Regions from separate parts of the Shewanella sp. SM87 genome, predicted to be linked through region 1. Evidence: riboswitches for the same ligand, from Rfam matches in the RefSeq annotation. Region 1 holds a riboswitch; the other holds the start of a gene.
The links. A riboswitch is a leader RNA that binds a small molecule or an ion and turns the genes downstream of it on or off. The one in region 1 is predicted to bind cobalamin.

Region 1 (8,949 bases):
TTTAACAGTGCAGTGAGGGCGAGCGACTCTTCAAACAATTGCCATTCGATACCATCGTCCGATCGTCCCGCTTGATGCTTGGCGATACGTGTCGCCATTTCATCATCTAGCGCCTGCGCAGTCGCCACATAGCAAGCATCGAAGCCAAGCGCAGTGTACTGACGCACTAAGGCTTCGCCGTAGCTACTCTTACCGCTACGGGCGCCGCCTAGGACGAGGTGGATCACAGTATGTTACCCACAACGAGCAATACAAAATAACACACGATTTCAGATATTTGCTGCGCCGCGCCTAAGGTATCACCCGTGTAACCGCCAATCTGGCGTCTAAAGATCACTATGATCAAACGGCGCAGTCCTATCATCACCAATAGCAATGACAATGCCGCTAACCCCTTGAGGAATAACAGCACTAATACGCCGCTGGCGATCAGGATAAGCAGCTCATTAATGCCTTGATGTTGCGATAGCGGCTTAGACTTACTGGTCTCGTCATCGCGGACATACTTTTCGCTAAAAATGATACTGGCTGATACCACACGGCTCACTGTGTGCGCGACGATAAGTGCTGAACCCGCAACGACAGGATCGTACAGGGCCAACTCGACTAGCAACTGCCATTTCAGCAGCAGGGCCAACATCAGCGCCAGTGCGCCATAACTGCCAAGGCGCGAGTCTTTCATGATCCGCAGCTTGTCTTCAGCCGTCCAACCCCCGCCAAAACCGTCGAAGGTATCGGCGAGGCCATCCTCATGGAATCCGCCCGTGAGCAAGACGCCAACCAACATAGCTAAAAGAACAGAAACGCCGGCGGGGAGCCAGTTCTGCGTCAGCCAAAACACTATGGCGCTTAACAAGCCGACCAGAAGACCGACGAGACCGAAATAACGGCTGGCCTTATTCAACTTATCGCTATCGACTTCGACCCACTTAGGCATAGGAATGCGGGTAAAATAGCCCATGGCAACTAAAAATAAATCTATCTCTTTGTGCCAGCTTTCGCGTTCTGACATAAAGCATCCTTAGTGAATTCACACTTGCTGCAAGGTTTAAAATTAAAACGGTTGGCTAAAGGCTATTATTTTAAATAAGTAAAATAAGCGACTTAGCAGAGCACATCATACAACAGCCTCAATCCCCGCATCACTAAAACTCGCCATTTGATTGTAAAAATTTACTGAGGCTTGAATAAGCGGCAATGCCAAGGCCGCCCCCGTACCTTCGCCTAATCTCAGCCCTAGGGATAATAAAGGTTTAGCCTGCAAAAATTCTAACATTCGCAGATGACCTTGCTCATCGGATTGATGGGCAAAAATCAAATAATCACGCACATTGGGGGCGATTTGCACCGCGACTAATGCCGCCGCTGTCGCGATAAAACCGTCCACGACCACCAGCATTTTACGTTCAGCGGCAGCTAACATAGCCCCCGTCATCTGCACAATTTCAAAGCCTCCTAGGCAAGCTAACACTGACTTAGGCCCAGTTAAGGCGCTTTGATGCAGCAATAACGCGAGCTCAATCAGCATCAATTTACGTTCTAAGGTTTCACTATTAATGCCCGTACCACGGCCGACACAATCAATCACATCCAGCTGCATAATCGCCGCCATAATGGCCGCAGCAGAGGAGGTATTGCCTATGCCCATTTCACCAAAGGCGACTAAGTTACAACCCGCTTGATGGTGACGCTCAATCAAATCGCGCGCCATAGCAAAGCCTTTATCGACGGTTTCAAGCGCCATTGCTGGCTCTAAATGGATTGCACCCGTTCCAGCACCAAGACGTTGATCGATAATACCTTCAACTCCTTCAACTGGCGTTAACATACCGCAATCGATCACTTCGAGCTTAAAGCCCACCTGCCGACAAAAAACGTTAATCGCCGCGCCGCCATGGGCAAAGTTTTGCACCATTTGGTGAGTCACTTCGCTAGGGGCAATCGACACGCCTTCTGCGGCAATGCCATGATCCCCCGCAAACACTAACATGGTTGGATGGACTATTTTGAGCACATCCGCTTGTGGCTGCTCCGTTTGTTGCAAATCAGTCGCTTGCACGCGGGCAATCTGCAAGGCTAAGGATTCGAGCTGACCTAAGGCGCCGGGCGGCTTAGTCTTAAGATCAATTTTCTGCAGAATCACCAGATCCTGCGCTTTACTCACAGGGCTTATTTGAAAAGACACGGCTGACTGAGACATCCACACTCCACTTTGTAATCTACATTAAATAACCACAACGCATCCCGCTTCTATGACGAACATGTCCAATTGTGCATTTCCAATCGCGGGTGGGATATCAACAGAAATACTGATTATCCCGTCAGTCTGCACTTACGACATGACTCTAGGATGACGACTTAACTCTGGGTTTACGTCCTGACTAGGTGCCTACGGCATGACCTTGTATTTACGACATGACTCTACGCTTACGCAAAATCAGCAAAAAGAACATGCTACCTATGGCGGCCGTGATAATGCCCACGGGCAACTCTTGATTACCCAATAAACAGCGCGCTAATACATCAATCCACACCATAAATAATCCGCCCACCAGCGCCGTTAATAAAATCGGCTGACGACCGGGAAACAGCATGCGTACTGTGTGGGGGATCATTAACCCGACAAAACCGATACCGCCGCAGGTAGCCACCAAAATAGCGGTAATCAAGGAGCAGAGCAGCAACATATTGAGCCGCAGCTTAGGCACATTCACCCCTAAGGTATGCGCCGTTTCATCCCCCGCCTGCAACGCCATGATCTGCCGTTTCATGCCTAAAATAATGAATAAACTCGCACCAATCACCAGTGTCGGCAGTACTAACAAGGACCAACTGGCCTTAGCGAAACTGCCTAAACTCCAAAACAGCACAGAGGCTGTCGCCTGCGGACTGGCGAAATACAGCAGCAGACTCGTTAATGCGCCGAACATAAAGGAGGTCGCCACACCAGAGAGCAACATGCGCTCCACTTGACTATTAAGCCCGAGCCCAGACAAGGCAAGCACTATCAACACCGATAAACTCGCGCCAATAAAAGCGCCCAAGGGTAAGCTAAACCAAAGTAATCCAGACAAGGCACCCGAACCGCTAAAAAGCCCAGAATATGCCGCCATGCCCGCATTATCAAAAAATCCAGAGCCAGTGAATAAGGTCAACATCACCACAGCGCCAAAGGACGCGCCTGAGCTAATGCCAAACAAATAGGGATCGGCGAGCGGATTGCGAGTCACGGTTTGCAACACACTGCCCGCCAGAGACAAACCCGCACCCGCCACAAAGGCGAGTAAAATGCGCGGTAGCCTGAGCTCCATCACGATGCGCTCAGTCATACCATTGGCTTGGGTGAGGTTCGTCGCCTTATTGATAAATACTTGAATAACATCCGTAAAACTGATGTTCGCCGCACCAAAACTCGTTGCGGCAATAGGCGTTATCAAAGTGATGATACCTAATACGAGCAGCATCAGTTGTTGTCTCGTCAACGGTGTCACGATACGCCCCAAATATGAGATGAAATATTGTTTACTCCCCTGAGTCATCCGCCCTCGCCTCGCTCAGGCCATGATCTACATGGTGATAACCATAAAAATAGCTGATTAAGGGCTTTTTATGTTGTGGATGGGGCGATACCTGAGCACACACGCCAAACACATCGCCAATTCGCGCCTCGGTTAATACTTCGGTTGGCGTCCCCATAGCGCTGACTTCCCCGTTATGGATCAACAACAAACTGTCGCACAGGGCACTGGCTAAATTAAGATCATGAATAGAGGCAATCACGCTAATGCCAAGACTACGCACCAATTCGAGGATTTGAATTTGATAGCGCACATCGAGGTGGTTCGTTGGCTCATCGAGGATTAAAAGCTGCGGCTGCTGCACTATGGCGCGGGCAATCAAGGCGCGTTGCTTTTCACCGCCAGATAAGTGTTCATATTGTTGGTGCATCTTATGGCTCAAGCCGACTTTCTCTAAAGCCTTAGCAATACGTTCAATATCACAGCTCGAATTGGTATCGAACATGCCCTTGTGGGGCGTTAAGCCCATGCTGACCAATTGCTCTGTGGTGAGGTCAAAATAGTGCGGTGTATCCTGCTGCACTACGGCGACGCGACAGGCAAACGCCTTGGGCGACAAGCGCTCAATATCTTGATCAAAAAGGGTAATTTTGCCCTGAGTCGGGCGAACAAACCGATACAAACAGCGCAGCAAGCTAGACTTGCCCGCACCGTTAGGCCCAATCAGCCCCAGCATCTGCCCCGTTGGCAGCGTAAAGTTAATATCGGAAAGTATGGTTTTGCCATCGATACACCAGCTCAACTGGCTCACATTGAGCGCGACTGACGGGCTCGATGATGGGTTAGTGTCACTGTCATTCACGGGGCTGTTAGTTTGGATTGCGGAAAGTTTCACCTAAGCGGCGCTCCTATCGAGTCCAAACCTGTATAAAAAAAGGTTGTGCACATTGTCATCTGCTCCCTCGAGTCACCCGCTCGAGAACTAAGGCTGCACGCAGCGATAACAGAAATAGGCAGGTCTCCTGACTTGTAGAAAAGAAGGAGCTAGGCTCTAGAATCTAGAATCTAGAATCTAGGTGCTTCTTTAAACTACTCACAGTTGCGGGCACAGTTCGGGCTGACTGACGAGCAGCTCCCCGATTCCCTATTATGTTTGGGTTGATATGCTCTTTGTTAACAACGCCACTGTGAATAAAAACAACGGAGCGATTCGAACAAAGAGAGTCTATTCCCAACACCTATTTCTGCGACGTTATCACTCATTGCGCATGTAATACGCTATCTCGTTCAAACGTCAGGGAAAAGCATTATCCTACATCTATCCCATTAGGCAATGCTGTTTAAATCAGAATATTTTCATGTCAGCTTATTCTCGCCAAACAATCACGCCTACACCATATCGCCTAGGTCGTGAAATAAGGCCTCAACACCTGCGCCCACTCGGCCAATCTAAACGCCAATAGCAGGCACCCTGTTCATCTTGCAGCACATTAATGCTCACCACGGCCGCCACGGGTAAATCGAGTTGACTATAAAACCCCACCGCCCGTTCAACCCCTAAGGCACGCGCCATTAAGTGACGGATCACCCCGCCGTGGGTCACGACCCACACTTGAGTGGCTGGCATATTGTCAGCGGTTTCATTAACGGCACTGTTTTCATTACCCATTTTATGTGAGTCAAGGGTCAATCGTTCAAACTCGGCGGCGAGTATCTGGTCAATCGTCCCATTCACCCGCGACTCAAAACTTGCCATAGTTTCACCATTAGGCAGCGGAGTTTGCCAAGGGTTTTGCCAATACGCAGCTAAGCGTTCGCCCTTTTGTTGATACAGTTCATCGAGCCGACAACCGTCCCAATCACCAAAATCAATTTCCTGTAAACCCGACAAACACTGCGCCTGCAATGGCCTTGACTCAGATATCAGTGCCGCTGTCGAATGCAACTCGGCGGCAAAAGCGTGGGCAAAATCGGCGCAGCGGCGTGAAATCGAGCTATAAATCGCGCTACACACGCTGGCCTGTGACTCAACTGCTGCCGACATTTGTTGCCAACCCTTTTTACTCAAAGGCACATCCACACGACCCCGCAAGATCGCGCCGCCTTCACACTCACCGTGGCGCAACAATAACAATCGAACTTGTTTCATATATGCCTTTTTAGTTAGGGACTAGATGCTAGGAACTCAAGCCGAGGGCCTAAATTCTTGATTCTCGATTCTCGCTCCTAATGCCTTTGACTTTCATCTTGCCCTGACAATCATAAGTCGCGTATTATGGACGTCTATACGTTTAAATGTCCAAAACAAATTTTTAAGAACAAGTATTCAAAAAATGTCGGCTGACGACAATAAAATGCACTTAGCATAACAATGGCCGATTTTTGGACTTAACTTAGCTGTATTTAAGGTAACTATTTATGACGATACCCTCTACCAAAGCCAGCCAAATATTAGCAGACATTCGCAAACAGCTTGCAGAGCGCATTCTGATCTTAGACGGTGCCATGGGCACTATGATCCAAGGCTACAAGCTGGAAGAAGAGGACTATCGCGGCGAACGCTTTAAAGATTGGCATACGGATGTCAAAGGTAACAACGACCTCTTGGTGTTGTCACAGCCTCACATCATCAAACAAATTCACACCGACTACTTAAACGCCGGTGCCGACATCATTGAAACCAACACCTTTAACGCCACCACCATCGCCATGGCAGACTACGACATGCAGTCGCTGTCCGCCGAAATTAACTTAGTCGGCGCGCGCCTCGCCCGTGAAGCCTGTGATGAAGCCTTTGCTGCCACAGGCATTCCACGCTACGTCGCCGGTGTGTTAGGCCCCACTAACCGTACGTGTTCGATTAGCCCTGATGTGAACGACCCTGGCTATCGCAACGTCAGCTTCGATGAGTTAGTGACTGCTTACAAAGAATCCACTAAGGCGCTGATTGAAGGCGGCGCGGATATCATTATGGTCGAGACCATATTCGATACCTTAAACGCCAAAGCCGCGCTGTTTGCGATTGAATCCGTATTCGATGACTTATTCGGTAAGCATTCTAAAGACAGATTGCCGATCATGATTTCGGGCACCATTACCGATGCCTCTGGCCGCACACTGACTGGCCAAACGACCGAAGCCTTTTACAATTCCCTTCGCCATATCAAGCCCTTATCTATCGGTCTTAACTGTGCACTTGGGCCAAAAGAATTACGCCCCTATGTGGAAGAATTATCCCGCATCAGTGAGTGTTATGTGTCGGCGCATCCGAATGCAGGCCTGCCGAACGAGTTTGGCGGTTACGATGAAACCCCAGAGGACATGGCGAACGTGATCGAAGATTGGGCGCGCGAAGGCATGCTTAATATTATCGGGGGTTGTTGTGGTAGTACGCCTGAACATATCCGCGTGATCCGCGAAGCGGTGAGCCGTCACGATCCACGTATTTTGCCAGACATTCCGGTAGCTTGCCGCTTAGCCGGTTTGGAACCACTGACTATCGATGCCCAATCCCTGTTCGTTAACGTGGGTGAGCGCACCAACGTCACAGGCTCGGCTAAGTTTTTAAAGCTGATCAAAGAAGGCAAGTTTGAGCAAGCGCTTGATGTGGCTCGCGAGCAGGTCGAAAGCGGCGCACAGATCATCGACATCAACATGGACGAAGGCATGCTAGATGGCGCCGAGATCATGCACAAGTTTTTAAACTTGATAGCCTCTGAGCCCGACATCAGCCGCGTACCTATTATGATCGACTCATCCAAATGGGAAGTGATCGAAGCTGGCCTCAAATGTATTCAAGGCAAGGGCATAGTTAACTCTATTTCCCTCAAAGAAGGCGAAGCCAAGTTTATCGAGCAAGCCACCTTAGTGAAACGCTACGGCGCGGCGGCCATTATCATGGCGTTCGACGAGCAAGGTCAGGCCGACACTAAGGCGCGTAAAATCGAAATCTGTACCCGCGCCTATCGGGTGCTGGTCGACAAGGTCGGCTTTCCGCCAGAAGACATCATCTTCGACCCGAATATTTTCGCCATCGCCACAGGTATCGATGAACACGACAACTATGCCGTCGATTTTATTGATGCCATTAAAGCGATTAAAACCACCCTGCCCCACGCGATGATTTCGGGCGGCGTGTCGAACGTGTCGTTCTCGTTCCGCGGTAACAACCCAGTGCGCGAAGCGATTCACGCCGTATTCCTGTACCACGCCATCAAAGTCGGCATGGACATGGGGATTGTCAACGCGGGCCAGTTAGCCATTTACGACGATATCGATCCTGAGCTTAAAGTGCGGGTCGAAAACGTGGTGCTTAACTTGCCCTGCCCAGTGGAAGGCTCAAGTAATACCGAGCAGTTACTTGAAATCGCAGAGAAATTCCGCGGTGATGGCGCGCAGGTGGGCAAGAAAGAAGATTTAGAATGGCGCAGCTGGCCAGTGAGCCAACGCTTATCCCATGCGCTAGTGAAAGGCATTACCGAATTTATCGATGAAGATACCGAAGCCGCTCGCCAAGAAGCAAAACGTCCGCTGGATGTGATTGAAGGCGCCTTGATGGACGGCATGAACGTGGTCGGCGACTTATTCGGCTCGGGCAAGATGTTCCTGCCGCAGGTGGTGAAATCGGCGCGGGTAATGAAAAAAGCCGTGGCCTACTTAAACCCCTATATCGAGCTGGAAAAGGTCGAAGGCCAATCTAACGGCAAGATCTTGATGGTGACGGTAAAAGGTGACGTGCACGATATAGGTAAAAATATCGTCGGCGTGGTGCTCGCCTGTAACGGTTTTGAGGTATTCGATTTAGGCGTGATGGTGTCGGTGGAGAGAATTCTCGACGCCGTGAAAGAACACAATATCGATATCATCGGCATGTCGGGCCTCATCACTCCGAGTCTGGACGAGATGGTGCATAACGTGAAAACCTTCCACCGTGAAGGCTTAACCATTCCGGCGATTATCGGCGGCGCCACTTGCTCTAAAATCCACACAGCGGTAAAAATTGCGCCCCATTATCCCCATGGCGCCATTTATATCGCCGATGCGTCCCGCGCCGTGCCTATGGTGAGTAAGCTCATCAACAACGAGACTCGCCAAGCGACCATAGACGAAACCTATGCCGAATACGACGACATGCGCACTAAGCGCCTATCCCAAGCCAAGCGCAAAGAGATAGTCTCACTCGAAGCGGCCCGTGAAAACCGCTGCCAACACGATTGGGCCAATTACACCCCGTTCACGCCAAACGTGCTCGGTCGCCAAGTGTTTGATCATTATCCATTAGAAGACTTAGTCGAGCGTATCGACTGGACACCGTTTTTCCGCTCGTGGGAACTGCACGGCCATTACCCTGAAATCCTCACCGATAAAGTGGTCGGCGTCGAGGCGCAAAAGCTGTTCGCCGATGGTCAGGCTATGCTCAAACAAATCATCG
Region 2 (8,949 bases), on a different contig from region 1:
CAGAGGACGGTCGGGATATATGCACAGTGTTGCTTTAGATGTGAGCATTGACTCCACTGAGCGAGTCGATGAAACTGGCATGAATATTTTCATCTGGGCGATCTTTCTGGGCCGAAATCAAGTACACTGCGCTCCTTTTGTTTTATGATGAGCGTTTGGTTCGCTTGATAAGACAAACGTGACAAGCATCATTTAGGAAATAGAGCAGAATGAGCAAGGGCAAAAAATACGATTTTCGCGTGACACAGGGCGACAACGGTTGGAAAACTGAAATTACTCGTCGCATGACATCAACTAAAACGGTTGTGTCTAAGAGCCATGATGGCTTTGCGACCGAAGCCGAAGCGCAAGCTTGGGGCTTAACTGAATTACAAGTGTTTTTAGGTACGTTAACTGAGCGCAATAAACGTCGTTCAGAGAAACAAGCTAAAGCAAAATTAGCCGCAGCATTAGCGGCTGAAGCGGCTACTGATGCCGAAGATCTTGATGAAGATGATTTCGACGAAGAGTAACACTCATTCGTTTAACCTTGTCTTATCAAGCCAGTGTGATCGTAAGGGAGCGTTCAAAGCGTTCTGAAACGTCACTCTGGCGATGAACAGCAAAAGGCAGATCTTAAGATCTGCCTTTTGTGTTTTTGTCGCTCGCGAAACTGTGCATATCAATTCATTTCATTCTATTTCCTCGTTTATCTTCATACACACTGTTCGGCTGGACTGATCTGTTGATGCTGTCATTAGCTTGTTTTTATCGTATTTAGCCGGGATTACGTACTCTATACCATTAATAATTAACGATAACTATTATCATTTGATTTACTTAGATGCTGCTCTGTGCTCATATGTAAGGAATTCGAACGCACGTTTAACTTTATCAAGGTAAGGGAACTCCTATGAAACTACTTCAATCCAGTTTATTGCTGTGTTTGTCGGCTTCGGCAACCCTGAGTTATGGCCAAGCCTTAGATGGAGAGGCGTTACGCTTACTACAAGCGTCGCTAAAGGATTCGACTTTGGATGCACAAGCGCAGTTAACCAATACTAAGCGGGCATTGGCGTTAGATTTAAGCCATCAATATGCGCAGCTTGCGCCTATCTTACAGACTGAAATAAACCAGTATCAGTTAGCAGTGAATGCCGATGAGATTCTGTCCCAACATAGGCTCAATGATCATGTGATCACCAAAGCCGATGCATCAATTCGCCGAGTGAAGGGCTTAAGTGCCAAAGCAGATTCTCTGGTGCAAGTGCGTCTGGCGGATGAAACCATGTTAACCCCATGGCAGCAAGGTGAGTCTCCTCTATTTGCCTATGAGCCCGATGGTGACGAGCGTCAGTGGGATTATATTGAAGCCTTTGATATTTATGGGCAAGTGCATCAATTAGACGTGTATAACCTGCCGCAGCAGCCGGTGTTTGTGGTTGGTATCGATAGTAAAAAAGCCTTTGTGGCTGGCTTAGAGGTGATGCGGGCGACATTTGCCGAGGCGCAGTCAGCGAAAAAAGAGGGCGCACTACTGAGCCGTGCGCAAACACAGGTGGTGGCAGACAAGCCTATTTCAACCACAGTGATCAAACAGATATCCTTGAAGGATGACCATGAGCCGTGGATTTCTGGTCGTGCCGAAATTTACGGCATAGTGACTGGGGTTGATCCAAGCCGTGAAGAGCCTGTGCTCGATATCGTCGAAATGCCCTATTTAGATTATGCGGATACGACCTATTATCCGAATCAAATCATCATACATTGGGAGCGTTATCGTTGGGCGGCTGCGGACATGATCCTAATGGAGCATGACGATGGCACTAACTATAAAGTGTTGGCCACTAAGTTGTTGGAAGCGGCGGAGCAGATCTTAAAGTCGATCCCCGATCCTGAAGCTCAGGGTTATGCGCTGATCCCGCAAATCACCAATGGTATTTTAAGTGTGATGCCGGATGCTTGGTTCACCAATGACGATGACTTTGTCGACGTGTATTACACCTTACAGGAAGGGGTTGAATATCCTAACTTGAACGGCGCTAACGGTAATGCGATGACGAGCTTTGCGCCATTAGTCATCCAACCAAGACCATGATGGATTAGTGCAATGGCTGAAATGTAAAAGCGGATCCTAAGATCCGCTTTTTTATTGACTAACTTAAGGTGAGGCTAAGCCATTCCTTTAAGCTTTTAACTTGAAACTGCCTTGCATAATCGCCCAGTGACCTGGGAAGCTGCAGAAGAATTGGTAGGCTTCGGTGGCGCTCATACCGGCAGTGCTAAAGGTGATCGACGTTGATTCGCCACCGCCCACTAAATCTGTGTGTGCGATAACGCGCGTATCACCGGCTTTGACATAGGCTGCATCAGGACCGGCGCTCATGCCTTCAGTTGCTACTGCTGACATATCGGCTGCCTTAGTTAATACCCAGTTATGGCCCATGGCTGCTTTTGGCAAGGTGCCTGAGTGGGTTAAGGTTAAGGTCACTTCTTTACAGCTTGCAGGTACAGACAGCTCTTTAGTGTCAAATTGCATTGCATCAGTGGCGGCAATTTTCAGTTCACATTCGTTGGCACTCGCTTGGCTAGCGAATAATAATCCTAGGCCGATTAGGCTAGTGCTGGTCACGTTACGTAAAGCTGTGCTTTTTGCTTTCATCTGGTACTTCCTTATTTGAACAAGGGTAGCCGAGCCGTTTTGACTCGGACATGCACCTGCCAGCATAAGCAATCTTCATTAAATGGGAATGAAATCAGCGTGTAAATTATGTATATGCAACTTTCGGTTGAAAGCTTACATTGTTATTGGCGGCAAAATTGTTAGCGGTAAACATAGGTGAGTACTTAGTTGGAGTGAACTAAGTACTCAGAAGTTATTATTTATATGTTTGATTTATAAATGATAATTTGTAGGTTCTAACGCAGGGCGTCTACTTCAGAACGTCTTACGTTTTTAGTACGAAAGCTCCTGTCGATAGGGAATCGCACGTTGTGCACCTGGGCGAGTGACAGTAATGGCACTGGCTGCATTGGCAAATCCCACGGCTGCAGCAATCGACATGCCCTCGCTTAAGCCCACAACTAAGGCGCCATTGAAGGTATCCCCTGCGGCGACTGTGTCTATGGCCTGCACTTCAAACGCAGGTATTAGCCCATTAAAACCTGGGCTGCTGATATATGCGCCACGGTTACCTAAGGTTATGACCACAATCTTTACTCCCTGCTGGTGGAGAAGTTGCGCTGCCATTTGTGCATCATCAAGATGGTTGATCTCAACTCCCGTTAAGGCTTCTGCTTCGGTTTCATTGGGGGTAATAATATCTACCCACTTGAGTACATCTTGGCCAAGTGCCGTCGCTGGAGCAGGATTTAGTACAGTCGTCACGCCAAGATTCTTGGCTATTTGCAGCGCCTTTGCCACTGTGGCAGCGGGCGTTTCCAATTGTGTTAACAAGTACTCCGCATTAGCAAACAGGGCGTAATGAGCTTCTAAGTCATCGGGTGAAAGGCTGGCGTTGGCACCTGCGGCAACGCCAATCGTATTCTCACCGTTATCACCGATAAAAATCATGGCAGTGCCTGTGCTCAGTCCGGCTATTTGGCGGATCCCTTCCGCACTGATGCCATCATTCATCCAGCTTTGACGCATATTATCGCCGATACTGTCTTGGCCGAGATGGCAGATAAAATCAGTGCGTGAACCTGATTTGGCTAAGCGTGCGCAGGCGACGGCTTGATTGGCCCCTTTGCCGCCCTGTTCGAGGCGGTAATCTCGGCTCATTAAGGTTTGCCCTGCAGCGGGCAGGTACTCAAATTTCATCACATGGTCGGCATTTGCACTGCCGATAACGAGTATCTGGCTCATAGAAGACTCACTGTCATTTTTATCTGCGATTGAGATAAGTTGCATCATAGACGCGTAAACTGTCTACCAGTAAATCGACAAAGCCTTGCCTATCGATCCCAAACAGCACAGTCGCATTGGCGGCTTTACCTGTTAGCTGATAGCGATCGACCACTGTCATGCCTAAGGTCAACTCACTTTGGGTTTCAATACTTACCCAGCAATCTTGCGCCTCAAATAGCTCAGGTTTAAGCAACCAAGCGATAGTGCAGGGGTCGTGCAATGGCGCACCAATAAAGCCCCATTTAGGATCTCTGTGGTAAATCATAAAGAAATCCAATAATTCGGCGACGCACTGAGCAATTGGATTTTGAATCGCGCGAATGCGTTCTATGTCTTCATCCATGATTTGCGCCTGATGAGTCACATCGAGCCCACACATAGTGATGGGAATACCGGATTTAAAGACAATATCGGCGGCTTCTGGGTCGACAAAAATATTAAACTCGGCGGCAGGTGTCCAATTGCCGACACCGGCTGCGCCGCCCATCAGCACAATGCGCTCAATTTTATCGTGTAACTCTCTATGACTCGCCAGTAAAAGGGCGATGTTAGTCAGTGGCCCTGTGGGAATTAAGGTTACTGGCTTATCGCTTTGGCGAATTTTCTTGGCCATCAGTTCTACGGCATTGAGTGTTTGTGGCGCAAAGCTGGGCTCTGGCAATGCAGGGCCGTCGAGTCCGGTTTCACCATGAACATTGTCGGCAATGATTAATTCGCGAGCTAATGGCTTGACGGCGCCGCCAGCGACAGGAATATCACTGCGATTTAATAAGGTTAAGATCCGCAGGGCATTATTGAGCGTTTTATCCGGCGTTTGGTTACCGGCGCTGGTGGTGACGGCCAGTGGAACCAGCTCTGGATGGGCGAGAGCTAAAATGAGCGCAATAGCGTCGTCATGGCCGGGATCGCAATCCAGAATAATAGGGCGAGTCATACTGTTACTCCTTTAAACAGCGCTGATGGGTGCTTAGAATAGCATGCCATCAGTTAGGCGCTAGCCTGTGGAGGGGACTTGCAGAGTAAACTGTGAGCATTTTCGTCTTTTTATCAACAAGCTGCTAGAATTCTGCCCATTTTTGACACTAGGCGATGTTAGGTAAATCCATTCTCGCTCTGTCCGCTGCACAACATTGAATGACATATCCAAGCAAATACAAGGAAATAAGTAATGCTCACTCATCGAATCACTTGGCCTAAGGCTTTACTCGCGGGCATGGTTGCCATGCAGATCTCTGGCTGTAGCGATCCTCAACCTATGGCCGTTGTGGAAAGTAATAACGAGTCATTGCTACAGTTTGATAACGGCAAACTGCTCCAACTTAAGGAAAATCCGAGTCCACAGTATCGCCATATTCCCTGTGATTTACCCACAGTCGAGACTGTAGTCACCAACAGTTCGGCCTTTGCGGCGTTAACACAATCTGGTGAGGTGATTACTTGGGGCGACAGTTATGCTGGTGGTGATAGCCGCGAGGTGACGGGGCAGCTTAAGCAAGTTAAGCAAATCGTCCCAGTTAAGGACGGGTTTGCCGCGCTACGTCAAGATGGCACTGTGGTTTACTGGGGTAATGTAGGGAAATTGAGCCTCGACAAAGCCCTGCAAAACCGCATGACCAATATTACCAAGTTGTTCGCTAATCAAGAGGCCATTGCGGCCCTTGATGCTAATGGCAAGGTACACACTTGGGGTTATGGCCCCTACGGCGGCAATAGCTTACATGTGCAGGATCAATTAGTTGATGTTGTCGATATCTTCGCCAGAGGACGCAGTTTTGTCGCCCTCAAAAAAGAGGGCAGTGCTGTGATTTGGGGGCAGGTTGAAGAGTCGACCAATATGAAAAAGTTACTCCCGCAGCTTACGGATGTGGCGAAGATCGAATATTTTCAACACACCTATGCCGCCTTGAAAAAGGACGGCACTGTGGTGAGTTGGGGTTGGCGCAGTGATGCTTACTCGATCCGCAGCGCCTTAAAGGATGTGGCGAGTATGACGGCAAACAATTGTGCCTTTGCGATTTTAAGTCCTACGGGGGATGCGCATTTTTGGGGCGATGGGATTAACTGTGGTGTCGATTGGATTAAAAAAACCAATATCACAGGGGTAAAAGAGATTATCAGCATTGGCTCAGGCTTTTTATTACTGCGGGATAAGGCCGTGCCGCAAATAGTGGCCGACGATACTGATTACGCTCATATGTTTGGGTTTCACTATGCCCAAGAGATTCTTGATAAATATTGGCAGGAAGGCAGCATCATTACCCAAGGGCCTGCCTCCTTTGTGTTTACGCGTCCCGATGGCAAAGTGGTGCCTGTTGGTTATCGCGCCAACCGTGAAAATGTGGAGAAGTTGATTGCACGTATTCCGCGCCTTACTTGGTTAGATGGCGCAAATGACGGTTATGTTGGCATCAGCGAAAAGGGGGAGCTGGTCTCTTGGTCGATGAATTTGCCAATGTTCGACAAGTCGCCAGTGCAACCTGCTGACTCGTTAGTGATTAAACCGCTGGATTTTACTCCCGTTGCCCAATGCGAAACCCCTGAGCAGCGTCAGGCGATTTTGAGCAAAGACAGACCAAAACCTGCGGCAAAAAACTGGGATGGTGTTTTCTAGCTCATGTGAGTTTTCTCGCTAACTTGAGATTAATGGACTTTCATCCGTATAGACGTCTATAATGCGCGCGCTCAGGTCTGATATGCTCTGAGCCTTGTTGGGCGTTAACAGATTGTACGCCCTTTGAACCTAATTTTGAGTCAACCTTCTGTGGTGCTTACGATGATAGTGTCGTGAGATAATCGGGAAGCCAGTGAAATTCTGGCACTGCCCCCGCAACGGTAAAAGGTGAGAGAAGACCGCGTTTGATTGGTGTGTTCAAGACTGAACCCGAAAGTCAGAATGTGAAAGGTCAGTCTCGCGTTAATCTAACTTTTAATGGATTAACATAGCCTAAGTCCGGAGACCGGCCCTAAAGGTGTTTTTGAGATTTCGGTGGGCAGATCTCAAAATGCGATAATCACCGTCAGTATTTACGACTGAATTAACGGTATCGTGGCGTCAATGCCCCGTTTTCCTTGCAGGAGTTAAAGGTAAAATGGGAACAAATCCAACAAAAATCGCGCTGCTGATCGGCAGCCTTTGCAGTTTTTCAATTATCGCGCCCGTTATGGCGGCTGACGATACCAGCACAGCTAAAGTCGACGAGCATCTTGTCGTGATCGGCCGCTCTGATAAGACCCCGTTAAATATTGCCGCCAATGTGAATGTGATTGATGCCGCGGCTATTGAAATGAGTGGCGCGACTAATTTGACCGACGTCTTACGCGGTCAAAGCGGTATTCAAATTTCGGATAACAATATTGGAACTAGCTTTGCTATGCGTGGTTTTAGCGCCAGCACTGCCGTTAATAACACGCTGATTTTACTTGATGGTCGTCGTCTCAATAATATCGATATCGCCGCACCTAGCCTTAATGCCATTCCGCTTAATCAAGTGGATCGTATTGAAATTTTATCGGGTAGTGCAGGTGTACTTTATGGCGATCAAGCCGTGGGCGGGGTGATTAATATTGTCACTAAGTCCCCTGAAAATACTGGCGGCAGCGTGCAGTTATCTGGCGGTAGCTTTGATACCTATGAAGGTCGTGGTGATGTGTCTGGCGCGATCAACAAAGATTGGCGTTACTTTTTCACCGGTAGTTACAACCAAGGTGACAACTATCGCCAGCATAATGCCAACGAAACCGGCTCTATTCTTGGCCGCATTCAATATAAAACAGCCACAGACTCGTTCTTTGTTGAAACCAGCTACTACGATAACGATCGTGAAAATCCGGGCTCGCTTACTGAAAAGCAATTTAAAGACGATCCCCGTGCTTCATCAAATAAGGTAGAGTATGCCCACGAGATGACCACTGCGGCGCGAACGGGTTACAAGCATCAGCTTAATCAAAACTGGGCGCTGGCGGCGGATTTAGATTACAGCGATACCTTAGTGTCTTCTCTTAATTGGGGGGCGAACAGCCATAACACACGCTCACTGTTAATGTTTAGCCCTAAAGCGTTAGCGAATTACAGCACGCGTCAAGGCGAGCTAAACCTAGTCACAGGTTTAGACATCAGCCGTGGCAAGGCTGATTTTGACACTATGGCGCGCAGTAATGTGCAGCAAATGCAAAGCGCCTATCTACAAGCTACAGTGCCTTTAAGCCATACTTTAAGTTACGTTGTGGGTGGTCGTTATGCACGAGTGACCGATGAGTTAGTCGATGGCAATGTCTATCCTAATGGCATGGATTTAGACGAAAATGCCCACGCATTCGAACTGGGTTTAAATTACCGCCCAACTGCGGAGCACAGACTCTATGTGCGCGCCGATGATAACTTCCGTTTTGCCAAAGTGGATGAGCAAGCTTATACATCGCCGGGCGTATTTGGCTTAAAGCCGCAAACAGGCCGTTCCTATGAGGCGGGTTGGGATTGGGCTGTCGCTAGTCAAACTCTGCGAGTCAGCCTATATCGTCTCGATTTAGAGGATGAAATTGTTTATGACTCGAGTGCAGTTAAACCCATTGGTGGAAATTTCAACGGTGCAAACGTCAATGCTGACGCTTCTCGTCGTTATGGCGCGGGTGCCGATTGGGATTGGCAGATCACTAAAGCGCTGCAGCTAGGGCTGGAATATAACTATACCGACGCCGAATTTACCGATGGTGCTAACGATGGCAAAGAGCTGTCTTGGGTGGCAAAACACACGGGACGCGGTTATGTCAGCATGGATTTTGCTGAGCATTTCCAAGTATTTGCCGAAGCTATCTACACGGGGGATCGTTTTATCGAAGGCGATAACGCTAATCAAGGTGATAAGCTAGCAAGTTACGTGCTTGGTAATTTAGCCTTGAATTATAATCGTGATGCTTGGCTTGCCAGTCTGCGTATCGATAATGTATTCGATAAAGATTATGTTAGCGCAGGCTATTATGGTGGTGGAACATATAATGGTTATTACTCAGGTCGAGGCCGTGATATTCGTTTCACTGTGGGCTACCGCTTCTAAATATTAATG

Region 2: another riboswitch for cobalamin. It lies ahead of L5M11_RS15620 (TonB-dependent receptor); the one in region 1 lies ahead of L5M11_RS12930 (ABC transporter ATP-binding protein).

The regions. Positions count from the first base shown of each region.
Region 1 is NZ_JAKKSC010000014.1:114,118-123,066, reverse strand. Features, by position in the region: gene cobU (bifunctional adenosylcobinamide kinase/adenosylcobinamide-phosphate guanylyltransferase) at 1-227, opposite strand, end outside; gene L5M11_RS12945 (adenosylcobinamide-GDP ribazoletransferase) at 224-1,012, opposite strand; gene cobT (nicotinate-nucleotide--dimethylbenzimidazole phosphoribosyltransferase) at 1,118-2,200, opposite strand; gene L5M11_RS12935 (FecCD family ABC transporter permease) at 2,409-3,539, opposite strand; gene L5M11_RS12930 (ABC transporter ATP-binding protein) at 3,523-4,413, opposite strand; cobalamin riboswitch at 4,513-4,720, opposite strand; gene L5M11_RS12925 (histidine phosphatase family protein) at 4,942-5,667, opposite strand; gene metH (methionine synthase) at 5,937-8,949, shown strand, end outside.
Region 2 is NZ_JAKKSC010000019.1:81,709-90,657, forward strand. Features, by position in the region: gene L5M11_RS15590 (DUF3622 domain-containing protein) at 210-512, shown strand; gene L5M11_RS15595 (DUF3103 domain-containing protein) at 893-2,077, shown strand; gene azu (azurin) at 2,165-2,641, opposite strand; gene rbsK (ribokinase) at 2,936-3,847, opposite strand; gene rihA (pyrimidine-specific ribonucleoside hydrolase RihA) at 3,867-4,823, opposite strand; gene L5M11_RS15615 (hypothetical protein) at 5,058-6,500, shown strand; cobalamin riboswitch at 6,635-6,870, shown strand; gene L5M11_RS15620 (TonB-dependent receptor) at 6,979-8,940, shown strand.